4 regions of the Vibrio paucivorans genome follow, and region 1 is predicted to be linked to each of the others. Evidence: predicted binding sites of a transcription regulator. Region 1 holds the regulator's gene; each other region holds the start of a gene.
What was found. Region 1 encodes MetJ, which represses methionine synthesis genes. Its sites were predicted from a motif close to TTAGACNTNTANANGTCTAA; they were not measured.
Positions count from the first base shown of each region.

Region 2: the regulator MetJ is predicted to act here: its motif matches at 2,304-2,323, upstream of metK (methionine adenosyltransferase).
Region 3: the regulator MetJ is predicted to act here: its motif matches at 1,709-1,728, upstream of metH (methionine synthase).
Region 4: the regulator MetJ is predicted to act here: its motif matches at 3,738-3,757, upstream of metN (methionine ABC transporter ATP-binding protein MetN).

Region 1 is NZ_CM133230.1:206,724-212,709, forward strand. It holds gene ACXABW_RS00960 (bifunctional aspartate kinase/homoserine dehydrogenase II) at 1-383, opposite strand, end outside; gene ACXABW_RS00965 (O-succinylhomoserine (thiol)-lyase) at 387-1,556, opposite strand; gene metJ (met regulon transcriptional regulator MetJ) at 1,804-2,124, shown strand; gene ACXABW_RS00975 (malic enzyme-like NAD(P)-binding protein) at 2,246-3,538, opposite strand; gene rpmE (50S ribosomal protein L31) at 3,846-4,064, opposite strand; gene priA (primosomal protein N') at 4,376-5,986, shown strand, end outside.
Region 2 is NZ_CM133230.1:2,921,440-2,927,425, reverse strand. It holds gene ACXABW_RS13235 (DUF2189 domain-containing protein) at 1-768, opposite strand, end outside; gene metK (methionine adenosyltransferase) at 1,071-2,225, opposite strand; gene tkt (transketolase) at 2,564-4,558, shown strand; gene ACXABW_RS13220 (glycosyl hydrolase 2 galactose-binding domain-containing protein) at 4,712-5,512, shown strand; gene ACXABW_RS13215 (DUF2061 domain-containing protein) at 5,522-5,905, opposite strand.
Region 3 is NZ_CM133230.1:2,940,881-2,946,866, forward strand. It holds gene metH (methionine synthase) at 1-1,660, opposite strand, end outside; gene ACXABW_RS13320 (cation:proton antiporter) at 1,830-3,134, shown strand; gene ACXABW_RS13325 (DedA family protein) at 3,221-3,892, opposite strand; tRNA gene ACXABW_RS13330 (tRNA-Asp) at 4,391-4,467, opposite strand; rRNA gene rrf (5S ribosomal RNA) at 4,509-4,624, opposite strand; rRNA gene ACXABW_RS13340 (23S ribosomal RNA) at 4,733-5,986, opposite strand, start outside.
Region 4 is NZ_CM133230.1:749,329-755,314, forward strand. It holds gene syd (SecY-interacting protein) at 1-162, shown strand, start outside; gene ACXABW_RS03590 (Zn-ribbon-containing protein) at 165-941, shown strand; gene ACXABW_RS03595 (MetQ/NlpA family lipoprotein) at 1,067-1,876, opposite strand; gene ACXABW_RS03600 (methionine ABC transporter permease) at 1,940-2,617, opposite strand; gene metN (methionine ABC transporter ATP-binding protein MetN) at 2,607-3,641, opposite strand; gene gmhB (D-glycero-beta-D-manno-heptose 1,7-bisphosphate 7-phosphatase) at 3,856-4,407, shown strand; gene ACXABW_RS03615 (MliC family protein) at 4,464-4,805, shown strand; gene treR (trehalose operon repressor TreR) at 4,872-5,819, shown strand.

The sequences.
Region 1 (5,986 bases):
AGTCGGGAAGACCAAACTTCACCATGACCGAGTATGGCGGCTTTTTCGGCTTCGGAAAGCGGTGCGACGAGTTCGCCTAACGTGCTGAATTCGTCATTGAGCTGAGCTAATAGGGCTTGTTTCGCGTCACCCGATATCAGGCTCTCGATGAGTTCTGTTTGGAACTGACGAAGCGTTTGAAGGGCTTCGTGTGCGATGCGGCCATCTTTGTGTAGCCCTTCCACAAACTCGATTAGACGGTTAGTGGTTTTTCCTGCCGCAGAGACCACCACTAAATCTTCACTATTGGAGTACTCTTTTAAGATATTTACCACGCGTAGGTAGCATTCAGGGTCAGCTAAGCTACTGCCACCAAATTTATGAAGTTGACGTTGAACAGTCATTCCCTAGGCACCTCGCTTAGCCGTTTTTTCAAATGCTTGAGTAAGGTCATCGATAAGGTCCTGCGCATCTTCTAAGCCAACCGATAAACGTAGTAATTGTTGAGAGACTCCTGCTTCAGCCAAAGCCTCTTCACCCATCGCGCGGTGCGTCATTGATGCAGGGTGGCAGATCAGGCTTTCTACGCCACCGAGAGATTCCGCTAACGAAAACAGTTCGAGTTCGCCAACAAAATATTTCAGTTCTTCAAATGAACCAGCAAACTCAAAACTCAGCATAGAGCCGAAACCAGATTGCTGCTTTTTCGCAATCTCATGGCCTGGGTGTTCTGGAAGGCTAGGGTGATAGATTGCTCCAACTAGTGGCTCCGACTGTAAGTACGTCAGAATCTCACGAGAGCTTTCTTCATGAACTTTCATTCGAGCGCCGAGCGTGCGAATGCCACGCAGTGTCATGTAGCTATCAAATGGTGTGCCGGTTGCACCAATGCAGTTGCCCCACCAAGCAAGCTCTTCTGCGTGTTCTTCTGTTTTCGTGATCACTACACCACCAATGACGTCTGAGTGACCATTAATGTATTTGGTTGTCGAGTGAATAACGAAGTCTGCGCCCAGCTCTAAAGGCTTTTGGAACACAGGTGTCAAAAAGGTATTGTCGACAGCGACGAGTGCACCAACTTGCTTTGCTTTTTGGCAAGTTTGGGCAATATCAATCACTCGAACCAGAGGGTTAGAAGGGGTTTCTAGCAGGATAAGCTTTGGCTTTTGTGCCAGAGCTGCGTCGAATGCAGCAGGGTCTGACTGGTCGACAAACTGTACTTTAAAGTCGCCTTTTTGAGCTCTGGTGTTGAACAGACGGTAAGTGCCACCATAACAATCGTGAGGTGCGATAATCAGATCATCAGGGCCAAGGAAAGCAGACACCCACAAGTTAAGCGCTGATGTGCCACAATTGGTCACAACGGCGCCTTTACCATTTTCTAGCTCAAATAAAGCGGTTTCAAGTAAGCCACGATTTGGGTTGCCAGAGCGGGTGTAGTCGTATTTTGGCACTTCACCAAATGCTGGGAATCCGTAGTTGGTCGAAAGGTAAATAGGTGGCACAACAGCGTGATGCTGAGTGTCTGATTCGATTCCTGTACGTACTGCAATAGTGGCTGGCTTACGGGTGCTCATAGATACTTCCTTTGTGACAATAGCTATCTCGTGGTGACTTATGATTTGGAATGAGCTATACCTAGGGTTTGTTGGTATTAACAACGATTGCTAAGAATCATTCCTTCTAGTTTATTCCACACTTTACTTATCAATTTTTGAGACGTCAACACTTCTAGACGTCTATATGTCTTTGCTTATAGACTTAAATCCCGCTAAAATCGCGCTTTAGAATTTTATAACAGACAAAATTGAGTAAAGGTGCGCAATGGCAGACTGGAATGGCGAATACATTAGCCCATACGCGGAGCATGGAAAAAAGAGTGAGCAAGTAAAGAAGATCACGGTTTCCATTCCACTGAAAGTTTTAAAAGTATTAACAGACGAGCGTACGCGCCGCCAGATTAATAACTTACGCCACGCGACGAATAGCGAACTATTGTGTGAAGCGTTCTTACACGCTTATACAGGTCAACCATTACCGACAGATGAAGACTTGCGAAAAGATCGCCCTGACGATATTCCAGCTGAAGTGAAAAAGCTGATGACAGAGATGGGGATTGAGTTCGAAGCGTACGACGAAGAATAATAGCAGCAACAACCCAGCACCTTGTTTTTCGCTGCGAACTCTGTCTATTGATGAAAATAAAAAACCGCTGATTCAATCAGCGGTTTTTTTGTTCCTTTTTGACAGGAAGGAGAGGCTGAAACTAGCCTTCCATATAACCTGAAGGCATTTCGATTCGAGCAACGCCTGAATCTACAGCTGCTTGCGCGACGGCTTTAGCAACACGTGGCAGTAAGCGAGGATCCATTGGTTTAGGAATAATGTAGCCTTTGCCAAATTCTAGCGATTCAACACCTGCAGCACTCAATACTTCTGCTGGTACTTCTTCTTTTGCAAGTTGGCGAATCGCTTCAACAGCTGCCAGTTTCATCTCATCATTAATTTCGCTAGCACGAACGTCTAGGGCACCACGGAAAATAAATGGGAAGCACAGTACGTTGTTTACTTGGTTCGGGTAGTCACTACGGCCTGTACCCATAATTAGGTCATCGCGGACTTCGTGCGCAAGCTCAGGTTTGATTTCTGGATCTGGGTTTGAACATGCAAATACGATTGGCTTATCGGCCATCAGCTTCAATGCTTCTGCTGGTAATAAGTTCGGGCCCGATACACCTAAGAACAGGTCAGCACCTTCGATAACATCTTCTAGCGTGCGCTTATCGGTGTTGTTGGCGAACAGCAGTTTGTACTCGTTCAAGTCGTCGCGACGTGTGTGGATAACACCTTTACGGTCGAGCATGTAGATCTTCTCGCGCATCGCGCCACATTTAATAAGAAGTTCCATACACGCAACAGCAGCAGCACCAGCGCCAAGACATACGATAGTCGCTTCTTCTAGCTTTTTACCTTGCAGCTCAATAGCATTCAGCATACCCGCAGCCGTTACGATTGCCGTGCCGTGTTGGTCGTCGTGGAAGACAGGAACGTCACAACGCTCGATTAGGCGGCGTTCGATTTCAAAACAGTCCGGTGCTTTGATGTCTTCTAAGTTAATGCCACCAAACGTATCAGCAATGTTAGCAACGGTATCAACGAATTCATCAATGGTGCGGTGCTTCACTTCAATATCAATCGAGTCTAGGCCAGCAAAGCGTTTAAATAGTAGCGCTTTACCTTCCATAACTGGTTTTGAAGCAATTGGACCTAAGTTACCTAAACCAAGAATCGCCGTACCATTTGAGATTACAGCAACCATGTTGCCTTTTGAGGTGTACTTGTAAACGTTATCAACGTTTTGCGCGATTTCACGGACGGGTTCAGCCACACCAGGACTGTATGCCAGAGCCAGATCTTCTGCTGAGTTAGCCGTTTTAGTGACTTCTACAGAGATTTTCCCTGGCGTTGGGTAGGCATGGTAATCAAGAGCTTGCTGGCGAAATTGTTCTTCTGCGGTTAGTTCTTGTGGCGCAGTGTCTTGACGGTTGTCATCTGGCATAGGTGTAGGTACTCATTTTTATATTGGGGGAAAGAGGAAAATTTATTCTAATTGATGTAAGTCAACCTGCATAGATAGGAATGCGACTCACGTCATCAAAAAACAGCAAATGACTGCTGATAAGACCAGATAGCAGTGAACTTGATAGGCACAAGAGGTGGGATTGTTGGATTTAACTTCTTTTTAACAAAAATTCGAGATTAATATCTTTACGTAAAGGTAATTTTATTAGGAAAGCTAATTCACTAAGAGCAAAAAAACAAAAAAGGACGCCGTGGCGTCCTTTTTCAGTTCTATGTAGAAAGAATTACTTCTTGCTAGATAGAGCACCGAAACGCTTGTTGAAGCGATCAACACGGCCGCCAGTATCTACGATACGTTGCTTACCAGTGTAGAACGGGTGACATTTGTCACATACGTCTAGGTGGATTGAATCTTTGTCTAGAGTTGAGTTGAACTCAAAAGAGTTGCCGCAAGAACAAGTTGCTTTTACAGCTTTGTATTCTGGGTGGATTCCAGCTTTCATGGGATAACCTCAAATTGGGCCGTGTCGCCATCCGATTCTAAGCCGGACACCACACGTAGTTAATAAAATAGTCAGTGTACCGCTGTATCTTCTTTACGAACTTAAAAGTCATAAGAACAGAAACTAGCCATAGCACTAAGGCGCAGTATAGTAATGAATCCAAAGCGGCGGATCAACAGGTTTGCTAATTATTTCGCCACTTTTTCTCCGCGCCATTGGCTTACGGTCAATTCGCTACGGATTACCGGTTTATACTGCGGGGACTTGGCGGTAGACTGTGATTTGTTACTGTATTTGATACTGCGAAGGTTATGCGCCCATCTATTGCTCGTGTTGCTCTGCCTGTCCCACTGGATAAGCAATTCGATTATCTGATCCCAAATCACTTGTTTCCTATCATTGGCGGGCGTGTATCTGTCCCTTTCGGGCGTCAAACGCTAGTCGGTATTGTGATTCAATTGGTGAACGAATCAGACTTCCCTCGCGAGCAACTTAAGCCGATCAAACAGGTGCTGGATGCTCAGCCTGTCTGGCCTGAATCCTTGTATTCGTTACTCCATTGGTGCAGCACTTTCTACCAATACCCACTCGGGGATACTCTGTGCAACGCAATGCCAAGTGCACTGCGTAAAGGAAAAGCAGCTGATTTCACCACGCTGGTGGAGTGGCAGATGACACCGGCTGGCAAAGACCAACTGATGCAGGGGTTTGGCCGCGCAGTCAAGCAAGCCAAAGTGATGAGCATGCTAGAAAGTGGCTCTGTTCCTCACCAAGAGTTTATCGATCAAGAAGTGAGCTCATCAGTGCTTAAAACACTGCAAGAGAAAGGCTGGATTGAATCGATAGATAAAAAGCCAAGCTTTGCCCCCTGGCCTAAAGAAATAGAGGCAATCACAGACAAACCTAAGCTTAATGAAGAGCAGGCGATAGCGATCGCGACGGTAAATAGTAATCCTGGTTTTGGTTGCTATCTATTGGAAGGGGTGACGGGCTCCGGTAAGACGGAAGTGTATTTAAACCTCATTAAGCCAGTGCTGGAAAAGAACAAGCAAGCTCTGATCCTAGTGCCTGAAATTGGTTTGACCCCACAAACAATCAATCGCTTCAAAAAACGGTTCGATGTACCGGTTGAAGTCATTCACTCTGGTTTAAATGATACTGAGCGGCTCAATGCTTGGCTTGCCGCTCGGGACAAAATTGCAGGGATTGTCATCGGCACTCGTTCTGCATTGCTGACACCATTTTCAGATCTGGGCATCATCATTGTTGATGAAGAGCATGATGCTTCTTACAAGCAGCAAGATAGCCTACGTTATCACGCGCGAGATGTTGCAGTGATGCGTGCAAATAAAGAAAAGATTCCTGTTGTACTTGGTTCAGCGACACCGGCTTTGGAGACGCTGCATAATGCTCTAACAGGAAAGTACCATCACCTCACTTTAACTCAACGCGCCGGTGTAGCCGTACCGACGACCAATAAAGTTTTGGATGTCAAAGGCTTGTACTTAGAAAGCGGCTTGTCTGCCCCTCTTATTGCAGAAATGCGGAAGCACTTAGGGGCGGGAAATCAGGTGATGCTATTTCTCAACCGAAGAGGTTTCTCGCCAGCCTTGATGTGCCATGAGTGTGGCTGGATCGCAGAGTGTCAGCGCTGCGATGCGTACTACACTTTCCATCAATACAGTAATGAGATCCGCTGTCACCATTGTGGTTCTCAGCGCCCGGTTATTCACCAGTGTCAGGGATGTGGTTCAACGCACCTCGTTACTGTGGGGGTAGGGACTGAGCAGTTGGAAACGCAACTGGCAGAGCTTTTTCCTGAGTACAAAACCATTCGTATCGATAGAGATAGCACACGTAGAAAGGGCAGCTTGGAAACGGCGCTAGAGTCGATTCGCAAAGGTGACTACCAAATTCTGATT
Region 2 (5,986 bases), 600 kb from region 1:
ATGATAAGCATGCCAAGTACCGTAGCCTAAGATTGGCATGGTAAACAGCATTCCTATCCCGTACGTGGCAAAACCAATCAAGATACCGCCACAAATTAACCCTGCCCAAACGATCATGGCTGGGATATTCGATTTTACAGCGTTAAAGCTAGAGAATACCGCCGTCATAATGTCGACTCGACGCTCCATCATTAATGGAATCGAAAAAGCCGAGACACTGAATACAATGCACGCAAGAACAAACCCGACAACAGAGCCAGTGATCAAGAATGGTAAAAATTCAGTGAGAGGCGCGCCTTCTACCGACGGATAGAGCACATGTAGCAATGCTGCGATACGCATCCAAAAGATCATGGCGATGGCGAGAAATACGGCAAACGTCCATTGAGAAGTCGAGTTGCGGCCAATTGCTTTCATCGAGTGTAGTAAGCTTGCGTTGTGACCTTTTTCCCTTTCCCAGCTAGCATCGTAGAGCCCTAGAGCTAGGAAGGGGCCGATGAGCATATAAACAACCAGACTTGGCATTACAACCAAGTGGGTGCCTTGCCATTGTACTAACAGCACAATACCGACTGCCGCTAACATAAAGCAGAAACCGTAAAATGCACTGATGAAAGGCATGCGGATAAAGTCGTGTAACCCTAGCGATAGCCAGTGAAACGGCGCTGACACACTAAGCTGATTACACGGTATGGTTCGAGCGTATTCGTTATCTGGGACTTCCTTTCGTTTATCTTGAAAGTCCGATGGATTAACCGTACGAGGCATAGATCCTCCTTGATCGATTCACGTTCAATACCAAGCCTGAGCTAAGTATTGGTAGATTCGATGCCTGCTTTGGCGATACAAACAGTTCGACTTAAAAAGCACTCACAGCAAAGCCCTGCATCACGTTGTTAGTGAAGTTTCTTTCTACTTGCGTTTAGAAACTTATTTGAGTCTCGAAACCTATGGGTAGATAGAAAAATTAACACCTTATTAACTATTGGCGTGAATGACGAAAATTACAAATAACAGACATAAAAAAAGCCCTTACTTATTAGTAAGGGCTTTTTAAATCTAGCTAGTGATTACTTGATGCCAGCGAACTCGCGTAGTAATGCCGCTTTATCTGTTGCTTCCCAAGGGAATTCTTCACGACCGAAGTGGCCGTAGGCTGCAGTCTTCTTGTAGATTGGTTGAAGAAGGTTCAGCATTTCTTGTAGGCCGTATGGACGTAGGTCGAAGTTTTGACGAACAGCTTCGATAATGATGTCGTGAGATACTTTCTCAGTGCCGAATGTTTCAACCATGATAGAAGTTGGATCTGCAACACCGATAGCGTAAGAAAGTTGGATTTCACAACGGTCCGCCATGCCAGCAGCGACGATGTTTTTAGCAACGTAACGAGCTGCGTAAGCTGCGCTGCGGTCTACTTTTGATGGATCTTTACCAGAGAATGCACCACCACCATGACGAGCCGCACCGCCGTATGTATCTACGATGATTTTACGACCAGTTAGACCACAGTCACCCATTGGACCACCGATTACGAAACGGCCTGTTGGGTTGATGAAGAAGTTAGTGTCTTTAGTGATCCACTCAGAAGGCAGTACAGGCTTGATGATCTCTTCCATTACCGCTTCACGTAGGTCTGGAGTCGTTACTGAATCACAGTGCTGAGTAGAAAGTACAACAGCATCAATACCAACGATCTTACCTTGGTCGTATTGGAACGTTACCTGAGATTTTGCATCTGGGCGTAAGAAATCTAGCTTACCGCTTTTACGTACTTCAGCTTGTTTTTCAACAAGGCGGTGAGAGTAAGTGATCGGAGCTGGCATTAGAATGTCAGTTTCGTTTGTTGCGTAACCGAACATGATGCCTTGGTCGCCCGCGCCTTGCTCTTTAGGATCTGCTTTATCAACACCTTGGTTGATGTCTGGAGACTGCTTACCAATTGTGTTTAGAACAGCACAAGAGTCAGCATCAAAGCCCATGTCTGAATGAACGTAGCCAATTTCACGTACAGTTTCACGAGTGATTTCTTCGATATCAACCCATGCAGAAGTCGTGATTTCACCACCAACCATTACCATGCCTGTTTTCACGTACGTTTCACACGCAACGCGAGCTTTCTTATCTTGTTCTAAGATGGCATCAAGAACAGCATCAGAAATTTGGTCTGCGATTTTATCTGGATGGCCTTCTGAAACAGACTCAGAAGTGAACAGGTGCTTAGCCATGAGAGCTCCACTTAAATTAGTTATAACGGCTGGTGTTGTTAACCAACCGTAATGAAATACAGTAAATTTTGTAGGTGTTTCTACATCTAGACGTCTATTCTAGTTTTGAACGCTCGAATTACAAGCTCTTTTTTCTTATCGAAGATAACCAAACGTTTGCTTCGGCAAAGCTTAAATTTAGTTACTTTGAATCAAAATGCTAAAAATTACGCTGAATTGCTAGAATTCTGCCAGTAAAACGTTTGCAGAGACAAAATCCCTTTGAGACAATATCGCGCGCTGATTTTTCAGCCTCTAACCACACATTTCGAATTCGCTTAATGCACTCAGGAGCAGTCATGTCTTCTCGTAAAGATCTAGCAAATGCAATCCGCGCACTTAGCATGGATGGCGTACAACAAGCCAACTCTGGCCACCCAGGCGCACCAATGGGTATGGCAGATATCGCCGAAGTTCTTTGGCGTTCTCACCTAAACCACAACCCAGCAAACCCTGAGTGGGCCGACCGCGACCGTTTTGTATTGTCAAACGGCCACGGTTCAATGCTGATCTATTCTTTGCTGCACCTATCAGGTTACGAGCTATCAATCGATGATCTGAAAAACTTCCGTCAATTGCACTCTAAGACTCCAGGCCATCCAGAGTACGGTTACGCGCCGGGTGTTGAAACAACAACAGGTCCACTAGGCCAAGGTATCACTAACGCTGTTGGTATGGCGCTGGCTGAGAAAACTCTAGCAGCACAATTCAACAAAGAAGGCCACGACATCGTTGACCACTTCACTTATGCATTTATGGGTGATGGCTGTCTGATGGAAGGTATTTCTCACGAAGCATGTTCTCTAGCGGGTACGCTAGGCCTTGGTAAACTTATTGCTTTCTGGGATGACAACGGTATTTCTATCGACGGTGAAGTTGAAGGTTGGTTCTCTGACGACACGCCTAAGCGTTTTGAAGCTTATGGCTGGCACGTCATCCCAGCGGTAGACGGTCACGATTCAGCTGCAATCAACGCTGCTATTGAAGCAGCTAAAGCCGATCCACGTCCTACACTAATCTGTACTAAGACGATCATCGGTTTTGGTTCGCCAAACAAGTCTGGTTCACACGATTGTCACGGTGCTCCGCTAGGCGCTGAAGAAATCGCAGCAACTCGCAAAGAACTTGGCTGGGAACACGGTCCATTTGAAATTCCAGCGGACATCTATGCTGAGTGGGACGCAAAAGAAGCAGGCGCAGCTAAAGAAGAAGCTTGGAACGCTAAGTTTGAAGCGTACGCTGCGGCTTACCCGGCAGAAGCTGCTGAGCTTAAACGTCGTCTAAACGGTGAACTACCTGCACAGTGGGAAGAGAAAACAAACCAAATCATTGCTGATCTTCAAGCTAACCCAGCAAACATCGCATCACGTAAAGCGTCTCAAAACGCACTAGAAGCATTTGGTGCTATGCTACCTGAATTCCTAGGCGGCTCTGCTGACCTTGCACCTTCTAACCTAACTATGTGGTCTGGCTCTAAGTCTGTTTCTGCTGAAGATCCAGCGGGTAACTACATCCACTACGGTGTACGTGAATTCGGTATGACAGCGATCATGAACGGTATCGCTCTGCATGGTGGTTTCGTACCATACGGTGCTACTTTCCTAATGTTCATGGAATACGCTCGTAACGCAATGCGTATGGCTGCTCTGATGAAAGTTCAGAACATCCAAGTTTACACGCACGACTCTATCGGTCTTGGCGAAGATGGTCCAACTCACCAACCTGTTGAGCAAATGGCGTCACTACGTTTGACTCCAAACATGAGCACATGGCGTCCATGTGACCAAGTTGAGTCTGCAGTAGCTTGGAAACTGGCTATCGAGCGTAAAGACGGTCCAACGTCTCTCATCTTCTCTCGTCAAAACCTTGCACAGCAAGAGCGTAACGAAGAGCAAGTAGCAAACATCGCACGTGGTGGTTACATCCTGAAAGATTGCGAAGGCAAGCCAGAGCTTATCCTTATCGCTACAGGTTCTGAAGTTGAACTAGCGGTTAACGCTGCGGCTGAACTAACAGCTGAAGGTAAGAAGGTACGTGTAGTATCTATGCCTGCAACTGACGCATTCGACAAGCAAGACGCTGAGTACCGTGAATCTGTACTTCCATCTGACGTAACAGCTCGTATCGCTGTAGAAGCTGGCATCGCTGACTTCTGGTACAAGTACGTTGGCTTCGGTGGCAAGATCATCGGTATGACAACATTCGGCGAATCTGCACCAGCAGGCGAGCTATTCAAGATGTTCGGTTTCACTACTGAAAACGTAGTAAACACAGCGAAAGAGCTTCTAGCGTAACGCTTTATTAGCTTCTTCTAGTAATAAAATTAAAGCCCAGCGACGCATACCGTCTCTGGGCTTTTTCGTATTTGTCTAACAAGTAAATAGATATCTTTATCCATTGAGATTGATTATAATTTTCAAAATTGATCTCGCTCAAGTTTATCCTCAATGAAGCTATCTCTCGCAGGCCTTTGGCAATTGTCACCTTTAACTGATTTGTCTATTCCTCAAGATGACATTACTTTTCCAGCATCTTTAAGCAGCATCTTACCCAAGACCCTGACGGAACAAGATATTGCTCAGCAAGAGTGGCACCTCATGCATGATATTGAGGTAGATGAAGCCATGTTAGCTTTTCCAGCAGTGGATTTAGTCATAGCAGGTGTCGATTACCATGCAGAAGTGCGTATTAATGGTGTCGCTGTGTTCGACTGTGATGGTACTCAATCGTTATACAAGAAAGATATTCGCCCTTATTTGCAGTTAGGGAGAAACCGATTTGAGGTGCTATTCCTTGAGCAAGAAGAAGATTGGTTGCTGGATGATGATTCAGCCACTGAATTGTGCGAATTAGGCGACGCTCCTTCAAAGATTGATGAGCGAATGGGAATTTGGCAAGAGCCCTACCTTCAATTTATTCGCCATGTTCGTTTAGAGCATGTGGCTACGGAGCAAATTTGGCACCACGGTGGAGGGTGTGAGTTTATGGTTGACCTCCATTACACTACGTATGCTTCAGGCCTTGTGTCTGCGATGGTGAAATTTAACGGCATGACTTATCACTTGCCTATTGATGTGAGAAGTAACCATGCGAGTGCACTTTTTCAGATCGAGGCTCCGATCTATTCAGAGCCTGATCAGCCTAAAGAGCAAGATTTGTATAGTTTAGAAGTCAACTTGGACGGCCAACAGCAGCATTTTAAAGTCGGGTTAAGTCGCGACTTATGCGTGTCCCACTATCCGATATAGTCGAGTGAGTTAGTGTGCGCACACCCATTGTTGGGGATGTTTTCGTTGCCACACTTTCTCATGGAAGTAGTAAGCGCACGTATTGATGGTAGGTTCGATAGCCGCCATCACACCACCGACAAACAAATCTCCTGTGAGTAAATAGACCACGCTAAATGCGACACTGAAATGTACGCTAGCAAAGCTGAGCGTTTTTACTTTAGCGGAGTGAGCAAATCTCTTGAGTGTTGCAGATGTATTCCACGCACGCTCATGGAAGTAGAAAGCGACGGTATTGACCATAGGCTCTATCATCGCAATCAAACTACCGATTAAGACGTCGCCAGTTAGAATGTATGCGACACTGAACGCAATAGTGAAGTGGAGAGCTGCAAAGTTAAGTGTCTTTTTCATAATAGTAGCCTTAGTCATAATCTGTGGAACTAAGGTTATTATTAAGAATTGTTCTCATTTGTAAAAGTGGCTTCTACCTAT
Region 3 (5,986 bases), 580 kb from region 1:
AGTCACGTTTGATATCGGCAACAGCCTCGATGAAATCTACAGCGTAGTTGTTGTGCTCTTCAATTCCCGTCGCGACTGCAAAGATATTTGGATCGAAGATAATGTCTTCTGGTGGGAAGCCAACTTCATCAACTAGAATTCGGTATGCGTTAGTACAGATTTCTAGCTTACGTTCACGTGTTTCTGCTTGGCCTACTTCGTCGAATGCCATAACGATAACTGCAGCACCATAACGGCGGATCAGCTTTGCTTGCTCTACAAACTTTTCCTTCCCTTCTTTCAGTGAGATCGAGTTAACGATGCCTTTGCCTTGGATACATTTCAGGCCAGCTTCAATCACTTCCCACTTAGAAGAGTCCACCATGATTGGCACTTTGGAAATTTCAGGTTCTGAGGCACATAGGTTCAAGAATCGAACCATACACGCTTCAGCATCAAGCATGCCTTCATCCATATTGATATCGATGATCTGGGCGCCGTTCTCAACTTGCTGGCGTGCGACTTCTAGCGCTTCATCATAAAGCTCTTCTTTAATTAGGCGTTTGAAGCGAGCAGAACCGGTCACATTGGTACGTTCACCAACGTTAATAAACAGAGTCTCTTTTTCTATGGTCAGTGGCTCAAGACCGGACAGACGGCAAGCCGTTACTAGCTCAGGTTGCTTACGTGGTTGAACCCTCTCTACTGCGTCCGCCATATGACGAATATGTTCTGGCGTGGTACCACAACAACCACCAATCAAGTTTAGGAAGCCGCTTTCTGCCCATTCTTTAACGTGAACAGCCATATCCTCTGGTGACAAATCGTACTCACCGAAAGCATTAGGTAAGCCCGCATTAGGGTGAGCCGATACAAACGACTCAGAAATGCGTGACAACTCTTCGACATAAGGACGCAGTTCATCCGGTCCCAATGCACAGTTAAGGCCAAATGAGATAGGGTTAACATGGCGCAAGGAGTTGTAAAACGCTTCCGTTGTTTGGCCTGATAGCGTTCTTCCCGATGCATCGGTAATCGTACCTGAGATCATCACAGGCAAACTAATGCCTAGCTCCTCGAACACCGAATCAACGGCAAACGCACAAGCTTTAGCATTTAGGGTATCGAAAATAGTCTCAATAAGGATGAGGTCTGAGCCGCCTTTGATTAACGCTCTAGTAGACTCGGAATATGCAGTAACAAGTTCATCAAAGCTAACATTTCGATAGCCAGGGTCATTCACATCAGGAGAAATAGAACATGTTCGGTTTGTTGGGCCTAATACACCTGCAACATAACGCGGTTTCTTTGGTGTTTTCGCGGTCCACTCGTCGGCAGCTTCACGTGCTAACTTGGCCGCTGCAAAGTTAATATCTTCACTCAGGCTTTCCATATCATAGTCAGCCATAGCAATGGTGGTTGCATTGAATGTGTTGGTTTCAAGAATATCTGCACCTGCTTCTAAGTATTGCAGGTGAATATCTTTAATTAATTTAGGCTGAGATAGGACTAATAGATCATTGTTACCTTTTAAATCACAATGCCAATCCGCAAAGCGCTCACCACGATAATCTTGCTCTTCTAATTTGTAATCTTGGATCATGGTGCCCATACCACCATCAATCAATAAGATACGTTGCTTTAATTGAGCTTCAATCTGTTGCCTTACATTACTTCCCACAGTACAGCCTCATTCCTTTAGTTATCGCTCCATCCTATCACACATTAAAAAGGAGTCTAGACGTCTAAATGAGGAAATTGATTACTTAGCCATGACAAAAAAGTGTTTGCTATTTGAGCATAGTAGGCAGAAAATCCCTATTCATATTTTGTTACATACTGAGAATATAATGTCGGTCTACTACACGCTTTGCTTCCTCTCAGCAGCAGCCATGCTGATTGCTTTCGTAAACAGCAAAATTGGTAAGATGCAAACAACCATTGCGATTACAGCAGGTTCGATGATGCTATCGCTACTCATCTTAGTTGCAGGCCAAAATGATTGGTTTCACCTCACTGAGATTGCCTCTGATACAGTAGCGAGTATTAACTTTGAAGACTTTCTACTAAAAGGGATACTAGGCTTTCTTCTATTTGCTGGCGGCCTAGGAATCAAGCTTCCTAACCTTAAAGATCAAAGATGGGAAATTACTGTATTAGCGCTCGGGGCAACATTATTCTCGACTTTCTTCATCGGATTTGCGCTTTACTGGTTCTGTCAGTTGATTGGAATCCAATTCGACCTTATCTATTGTTTACTGTTTGGTGCACTGATTTCACCAACTGACCCAATAGCCGTGTTAGCGATCGTAAAAAAGTTGGACGCACCAAAACGTATCTCCACACAGATAGAGGGCGAGTCTTTATTTAATGATGGTTTCGGACTAGTAATCTTTGTCACTATCTTCACGATTGCTTTTGGGACTGAAGCTCCAACAGTCGGCAGCGTAACACTACTATTCATTCAGGAAGCCATTGGTGGTATCGCCTATGGTTTTGTTCTTGGCTTAGTGTTCCATTATTTAATCAGTTCAACCGATGACCACTCGATGGAGTTACTACTTACGATTGGCATTCCCACGGCAGGGTATGCATTTGCTGAAGTGCTTCACGTTTCAGGGCCGCTAGCTATGGTGGTATCAGGCATTATGATAGGTAACTGGACTCGCTTTATTGGCTTTTCGAAGGAAAGTGAGGATCACTTAGACCATTTCTGGGAACTGGTCGATGAGTTTCTTAATGGCGTGCTATTCCTTCTCATCGGCATGTCAATGCTACTGTTCGAATTCCATAAAGAAGACTGGATTCTAATGGCCTTTTCTATCCCGCTGGTTTTGTCAGCTCGATATCTTAGTGTGTTCATTTCCTACATTGGGTTTAAACGCTACCGAAACTACAACCCTTGGTCGGTAAAAATCCTAACTTGGGGTGGGCTCCGTGGCGGCCTAGCACTAGCGATGGCGCTATCTATTCCATCAGGTGTATGGGTTATTCAAGACAAGCTGATAGACGTAAAAGAAATCGTCTTAGTTATGACCTACTCAGTCGTTGTGTTCTCGATACTAGTGCAGGGATCAACCATCACACCAATGATAGAGAAAGCAAAGCAATCTCAGAAGGAACTGGACGCTGAAGAACCAGAATTAGAAGAGTAGCGCCCAGTAGTCCCCACTAAAGTAAAAAGGCAGCTGAATTTAGCTGCCTTTTTTGCCATTCATCCATCGTACATTTACGACAGAGATTATTCTAAGCTTGCAGAGGATCTAGATGCGGCTTTTCTTACCTTCAAAGCGATTAGACTGGATAACGCTATTCCTAAAGTGATAATAGGTGCAGCCATCAAGAAAGCCGTCACATAACGGCTAATTGCCTCGGGAAGTTGAGGCAATAGCATTCCCAACGTACATAATAGTAATGTCCACAACGTTGCGCTAAGCCAGGAGAAGTACTGAAATCTGCACGCTTTATGCTCACGTATACCCATTACTAACGGTAATAGAGATCGTACTACTGGGATAAACCGTGCACAAAACAAAGCAACCAATCCATGCCTGTTAAGCAAACTATCCACTTGAGCCATTCTTTTTGAAGGGACCGCATTAACCCAACTTTGGACTTTTGGCAGTCGATTGAGCCATAAACCTTGTATATATCCAACCCAGCTTCCGGTTGCTGCACATACCGTGATAACAAGTAACGTTGCAATAGGCTCAAGCACACCAACAGCGGCAAGCGTTCCAGATAACACAACCACGCTATCACAAGGGAAAGGAGCAGCTGGTATAAAACCACTTTCCAAAAAGATTAGCATGCCAACAATTATGTATATAAGGGACTCGCTCTGCGCAGCTTGTAATAGAGTGAAATCTTGATGCCATAGGGCCGTTATCACCGAAATAACACCGTCCAACATGTCACTATCCTTTGCTAGATATTCTATAGTTCCTTTTTGTATATCTCACCCAACGCTATGACAAATCCTATTTTGAATCGTCAAGATTAGTATGGTTAAAACTATGCTGAGAGATGAGGAGGGCTTTCGTTTTCTATATATTAACGGGGCTTAATGTAGTGAAGCGATACAGTACTAATTTCTTAACCTCTGGAAAGCTTTAACGACAATTGATCCCGAGTTTCCTAGGTCACCTGAATTTTCAAACATTCAGGTGAAGTAGCACACCTGGCAGGAAAACTAGATCTTCAGAAACGGGAAAAGCCCAGTTCTTCGACTGGGCTTATAGATGTCGGAATGGGTAAGACTCTAATCTCAGCCCCCTGCGTGATAGGCCATATTCTTCTCAGTATGGCCTAACCAACTGAACCACCGCTCACTCTAAGTTGGTAACTCGCTGCTTCTATTTGCTCCAAATACAAAAAGACCTCAGCATTTCTGCTGAGGTCTCGAAATAAATGGCGGAGTGGACGGGACTCGAACCCGCGACCCCCGGCGTGACAGGCCGGTATTCTAACCAACTGAACTACCACTCCGCAGTGGTATCACTCGCCTTAGCAGATGTACTAAATTTAAAGCCTGGCGATGTCCTACTCTCACATGGGGAAGCCCCACACTACCATCGGCGCTATTGCGTTTCACTTCTGAGTTCGGCATGGAATCAGGTGGGTCCACAACGCTATGGTCGCCAAGCAAATTCTTTCTCTCTATTTCTAGAGAATAACTTGGAAAACTGATTTAAGTTCTACTGATACACATTCAATGTTCTATTTGAGTCCATCAAAACCCCTTGGGTGTTGTATGGTTAAGCCTCACGGGCAATTAGTACAGGTTAGCTCAACGCCTCACAACGCTTACACACCCTGCCTATCAACGTTCTAGTCTCGAACAACCCTTTAGGACGCTTAAAGCGCCAGGGAAGACTCATCTCAGGGCTCGCTTCCCGCTTAGATGCTTTCAGCGGTTATCGATTCCGAACTTAGCTACCGGGCAATGCGTCTGGCGACACAACCCGAACACCAGAGGTTCGTCCACTCCGGTCCTCTCGTACTAGGAGCAGCCCCCTTCAATCTTCCAACGCCCACGGCAGATAGGGACCGAACTGTCTCACGACGTTCTAAACCCAGCTCGCGTACCACTTTAAATGGCGAACAGCCATACCCTTGGGACCGACTTCAGCCCCAGGATGTGATGAGCCGACATCGAGGTGCCAAACACCGCCGTCGATATGAACTCTTGGGCGGTATCAGCCTGTTATCCCCGGAGTACCTTTTATCCGTTGAGCGATGGCCCTTCCATACAGAACCACCGGATCACTATGACCTGCTTTCGCACCTGCTCGAATTGTCATTCTCGCAGTCAAGCGGGCTTATGCCATTGCACTAACCTCACGATGTCCAACCGTGATTAGCCCACCTTCGTGCTCCTCCGTTACTCTTTGGGAGGAGACCGCCCCAGTCAAACTACCCACCAGGCACTGTCCTCACCCCAGATAATGGGGCTAAGTTAGAACATCAAACATACAAGGGTGGTATTTCAAGGATGGCTCCAACGATACTGGCGTACCGTCTTCAAAGCCTCCCACCTATCCTACACATGTAGGCTCAATGTTCAGTGCCAAGCTGTAGTAAAGGTTCACGGGGTCTTTCCGTCTAGCCGCGGGTACACTGCATCTTCACAGCGATTTCAATTTCACTGAGTCTCGGGTGGAGACAGCGTGGCCATCATTACGCCATTCGTGCAGGTCGGAACTTACCCGACAAGGAATTTCGCTACCTTAGGACCGTTATAGTTACGGCCGCCGTTTACCGGGGCTTCGATCAAGAGCTTCGACCGAAGTCTAACCCCATCAATTAACCTTCCGGCACCGGGCAGGCGTCACACCGTATACGTCATCTTACGATTTTGCACAGTGCTGTGTTTTTAATAAACAGTTGCAGCCACCTGGTATCTGCGACTCTCAATAGCTCCATCCGCAAGGGACTTCACCGTCAAGAGCGTACCTTCTCCCGAAGTTACGGTACCATTTTGCCTAGTTCCTTCACCCGAGTTCTC
Region 4 (5,986 bases), 540 kb from region 1:
AAACCAACGGTGTTTATTGCCGCAACGGATGCTGAACTTGATGTGATTTCTATCTGTAATCTATCGGGCAATGTCATTTTGGAGCGCTTGGGTACGGATAAACGAGACGTGCTGGCGGAAACTCTTACTGAGTTTCTTCAAGGCATTGAGCCTGCGGTGTAACCATGTACGTAGTAGAGCTGCAATTTGAGTGTTTCGATAACACTACGGTGAGCGCGGTTGATAGGGCAATCAATGGCTTAATGGATGCGCTGAGATATAACGGTCAAGTGCTTGGACGAGAATTTCCGATCGTCATGGGGGAGGGGGAGTTCTTTGTTCGCGTTGTTTGTCCAGAGCAGGATAGCTTGCACCCAAGGTATCACTCTGATTTTGTAAAGGTGTGCATGAACCGCTTGGCGGAAGCGAGCTTACTCGCTCCGAAGATGCGCCTGTTAGGCCGTGACCTGAATTCAGAAGAAGCTGCTGAAGAGGAAGCCCCAAGCTGGCAAATCCTATATACCACTTATGTGCATACTTGCTCGCCGCTGCGTAGCGGCGAAACCTTGTTGCCAATCCCGCTTTATCGTAACCCACCAACGCTTAACGGTGACCACAAAGCGGTTGTAAAGTGGCAAACTGAATGGCAAGCGTGCGACGAAATCCAGATGGCTGGTGGCTGTCGAGCGGAGCACGCAGCGCTGCATGAAATTTGTGATTTTGATAGTGTGCTATTTAAACGTGGCTGGGATCTGCGTGGTCGTATCGAGTACATCACTAAGATTCCAACCTATTACTATCAATACCGTGTTGGTGGAAAAAGCCTAGCGGATGAGCAGGCGCGAAAATGCCCTAAATGCGGTGGCGAGTGGCTGTTAGATGAGCCTGTACATGACATTTTCCATTTTAAATGCGATGACTGTCGAATCGTATCGAACATGTCTTGGGATCATATCAAGTAATACATGATTGGATATTAAAAAGCCGCTCTTTGAGCGGCTTTTTTTTCGAGTAAGTGAGTGGTATTCAGGCAATAAAAAGCCCTCAATAATGAGGGCTTTCTAATCGATAGGGCGTTAAGGTGATATTACCAACCTTTAACTACGCCACCTTGGAAGATGTCAGACGCAGCTGAGTATACTTCTTCAGTTTGGTATGCCTTAACGAAGTTCTGTACGTTTTCAGCGTTTAGGTTGTCTTCACGCGCGACGATAAGGTTTACGTATGGAGACTCTTTGTCTTCAACGAATACACCGTCTTTTTGTGGTGTTAGGTTGATAGAGCTTGCGTAAGTTGTGTTGATGATAGATAGCGCAACATCGTCTAGTGAGCGTGGAAGCTGAGCTGCATCCAGTTCAACGATAGTGATGTTTTTAGGGTTCTCTACGATGTCACGTACGGTTGCCAGTAGACCAGCACCTTCACGTAGGGTGATTAGACCTTGTTGCTCAAGTAGTAGTAGAGAGCGGCCTAGGTTAGTTGGATCGTTTGGTACAGCAATGCGAGCGCCTTCAGCGATCTCATCAACAGAGGTCACTTGCTTAGAGTAACCAGCGATTGGGTAAACGAATGTGTTGCCAGCAATAGTCAGTTTGTAGCCACGGTCAGTCACTTGTTGGTCTAGGTATGGCTTGTGTTGGAACGCATTAATATCAATTGAGCCATCATCTAGCGCTGCGTTTGGTGTTACGTAATCAGTGAAAGTCACAAGTTCTACGTCTAGACCAAATTGCTCTTTCGCTACTTTTGCTGCGACTTCTGCAACTTGTGCTTCAGCGCCAGCCATTACACCGACTTTGATCTTACTCGTATCTGCTTCTTTCTCGCCGCAACCTGCTAGAACCAGAGCAGACGCTGCTGCTGCAATGGTAAGTAAACCTTTAAGGCTAAATTTCATGACTCTCTCCTTATTTGAATCTAATTTGCTTAATGCATCTGTGCGCCCGATAAGGGGCTGTCTTTATCTGTGGTCTACACGGCGTACGATAGAATCGCCGATAGACTGAATAATCTGTACCAATATAATCAACATCACGACAGTTACCGCCATGATCACTACATCGTAACGGTGGAAGCCGTAACGAATCGCTACGTCACCTAGGCCACCGCCACCAACCGTCCCTGCCATTGCAGAATAGCTTACAAGTGTAACCAGTGTGATAGTGACTGAGTTAACAATGGTAGGTAGTGCTTCTGGCAGTAAAACCTTAGTAATGATTTGAGTCGGTGTTGCGCCCATTGATTGTGCCGCTTCTACCAAGCCTGTTGGTACTTCAAGTAGTGCGCCTTCAATTAAACGAGCGACAAACGGGATAGCACCAATTGTCAGTGGCACAATTGCTGCTGTTGTTCCAATGAATGTACCTACTAACAGCTTGGTCACTGGAATGATGGCAACCATCAATACCAAAAACGGAACAGAGCGACCGATGTTGACAATCGCACCCAGAGTACCGTTCAGTTTGGTGTTCTCCAGTAAGCCACCTTTCTTCGTGGTATGAAGGATTACGCCAAGTGGGATACCAACTGCGAAGCCAACAATACCCGCAACGCCAACCATGTATAAGGTTTCCCACGTAGCGCCAAGCAGTAAGTTACCGTTAAGACTTAGCCATTCAGAAATCGTATTAAAGGACATAGCCAAGTACCTCTACTTTTACGTTATGTTCACGCAGAAACTCAATCGCTGCGTTGTCGTCTTGTTCGTTACCAAATAGCTCTGCGACCATCATGCCAAATTTTACGCCGCCAGCGTAGTCGAGATCTGAGCTCAGAATGCTGACATCAATGTTGAACTTACGAGCAATTTGCGTCATTAACGGTGCATCCACGGTGGCACCGGTGAACTCTAAACGCACCAGTGGGTAGCTACCATTTACGCGCGTGTCTTGCAGGCGAGCTTGATAATCATCTGGAATCGAAAGGTCTAGTGTTGAGCGAATGAATTCATGCGCTAATTCCGTTTTCGGATGCGCGAAGATCTCACCAACCGTGCCTTTCTCTACCAGTTCACCACCACCGATAATCGCAACTTCATGACAGATGCTCTTCACTACGTCCATTTCGTGGGTGATGAGCAGCATGGTGATATTCAGCTTGCGGTTGATTTCTTTAAGTAGTTCAAGAATCGATTGAGTCGTCGCTGGATCTAGTGCGCTGGTGGCTTCATCACATAGAAGTACTTTCGGGTCACTAGCCAGAGCGCGAGCGATGGCGACACGTTGTTTCTGACCGCCACTCAAGTTAGCTGGATAGGTATCGCGCTTGTCGGCAAGGCCAACCAGCTTTAATAATTCGCTGACTTTGGTATCGATGTGTTGGTTGTCTTTACCTGCCAGTTCCAGTGGCAGCGCCACGTTCTCAAACACAGTGCGCGAGGAAAGCAGGTTAAAGTGCTGGAAGATCATACCAATATTACGGCGCGCTTCGCACAGCTGAGATTTTGTCAGCTTAGTTAGGTCAACGCCGTCAACAATGATTTCACCTGTCGTTGGTGCTTCTAGCATGTTTACACAGCGAATCAGTGTGCTTTTCCCTGCACCTGATGAACCAATCACACCAAAAATGGTGCCTTGGGGAATGGATAGGTTGATATCTTTCAGAGCGTTGATTTCCTTAACGCCTTGATAAAAAACCTTATTTACTTGGTTAATCTCGATCATCTTTCTACCTGTGCAGGGACAACAGAATAATATTTTGAGCTAAGTCTCATTTAGTAGAGGATGCTATGGGTTTCGCTGATTCAAGTCAATAGATATTTTTACGTCTAGACGTCTAAATAGCTATTGCTCAATTCGATTAGGTAATTAGATAGTGATGAATGAAATAAAGCGTGCGATAATTCAAGGCTATACAGAGAAGATTGAGAACTGAATTTTGGCTAAACCAGCAGTGTTTTTAGATCGTGATGGCGTAATCAACGTGGACCACGGTTACGTGCATGATGAGCATGACTTTGAATTTGTTGAAGGGGTATTTGAAGCAACTAAGCAGCTTCAGCAAATGGGGTATATGCTTGTATTGGTGACCAACCAATCTGGTATTGCGCGTGGCATGTTTAGCGAAGATCGTTTCCTTTCTCTGACTCAGTGGATGGACTGGAACTTTGTTGACCACGGCGTAGAGTTTGACGGCTTTTATTACTGCCCACACCATGCTGAACACGGCGTAGGGAAATACAAAGAAGACTGCAACTGCCGTAAGCCTAAGCCTGGTATGTTTATCTCCGCGCGCGACTTCCTTAAGATTGATATGGCTAACTCTGTAATGGTAGGCGATAAAGCAGAAGATATGATGGCGGCAGAAGCTGCTGGTGTTGGCACAAAGCTACTAGTGCGCACTGGCAAGCCTGTTACCGAGAAAGGCGAAAGCCTCGCAAGTGCGGTGCTAGACAGCATAAGAGACGTGCCTGCTTACCTATCAAAATAAAGGTCGCCTTAGCGGCCTTTTTCATTATGTAGTGTGTGCAAGCTCTGGAGGTAGTGATGAGCAAATATCCTCTTATTCTATTCGCAGTCGGCTTACTTGCCGGTTGTACTCAGTCTGCGGTAAATGGCGACACCCTCAACGATAGTCAGTTTATGCATTACCAGTGTGGTGCCGATAAGTCGTTTGACGTGGCTTACTTAACCGAAAGTGAAGAGGCGGTGCTGCGCTTACCAGACAACGAATACCGCTTAGTGCAAGTTCGAGCAGGTTCCGGGACCAAATATATTTTGAATGACGGAACCGCTGAGTTGATGAACCCTGTTACCTTACGCACAAAAGGCAAAGAAGCCCGACTCGAACTGGGACGAGTGATTTACAAAAACTGTAAAACCCAATAACGTAATGCCACATGGTGGGCGGTCTGCCCACCAACTATCCATACAACCAACGACACTTTCATCTATATGAGCAAAAAACTCACGATTCACGACATAGCGAAACTTTCAGGCGTCGGTAAATCAACCGTCTCTCGAGTGCTGACTAACGACCCTAAGGTTAAACCAGCCACTCGTGCCAAAGTGGAGCAAGTGATCCAAGAGTCGGGGTATATTCCGTCGAAATCTGCGCAATCAATGCGAGGCGGGAGCCAAAAGGTGGTTGGTGTAATCATTTCGCGTTTGGACTCACCGTCGGAAAATAAAGCAGTTGGCAGTATGCTTCAGGCTTTATACCGCCTTGGCTACGATGCTGTAATCATGGAAAGTCAGTTTGATCGTGACAAAACTAACGAACACCTCAACGTGCTTAGAAAACGTAATGTTGATGGCGTGATTGTGTTTGGTTTTACCGATTTTGATATCAGTCAGCTCCAAGCGTGGCAAAACAAAGCCGTCGTTATCGCTATGGACACTGAAGAAGTCTCGTCGATCAATTATGATAACCGTGGTGTGATACATCAGGCGTTGCGCCATTTATCTTCTCAGTCACTTAATGACGTTGCTTATATTGGTGTTGACCCGAGCGACCGCACTACCGGGCAGCTACGTTTAGACGCTTATCTACAGTGGTGTACAGCAAACAATATTGAACCGAATTACCAAACGGGCCAGCTTCATCATGAAAGTGCCTATCAGCTAGTCGATAAGGTGCTCGCGAGTCAAACTCAAGCGATAGTCTGTGCCAGCGACACTTTGGCTTTAGGTGTGATAAAACGGCTTCAAGAGCTTGGCCGTGAAGATATCGCTGTAACCGGTGTGGGTGGCAATGAGCTGTTGTCTTTTCTATTTCCTAACATCTATAGCATCGACCCAGGTTATGCGCTTGCTGGAGAAAAAGCGGCTAACCTTTTGATCTCACATATAAATGGCAGTGAATCTCTCATTCACATCACCCAAGAGCCGGTCAATAACTAACTCACTAATTTATAAATGAATTAAAATTATACTGTGATCTCATTCAATTAATGGGACTGTTCCCATTTTTATTGCGAATTGAGTCTGTCAATATAATTGCAGTTTTTGGGAATGTTCCCATAAATATAAGAACAATTCAGAATGAGACTCCAAATAGGGTGGACAAG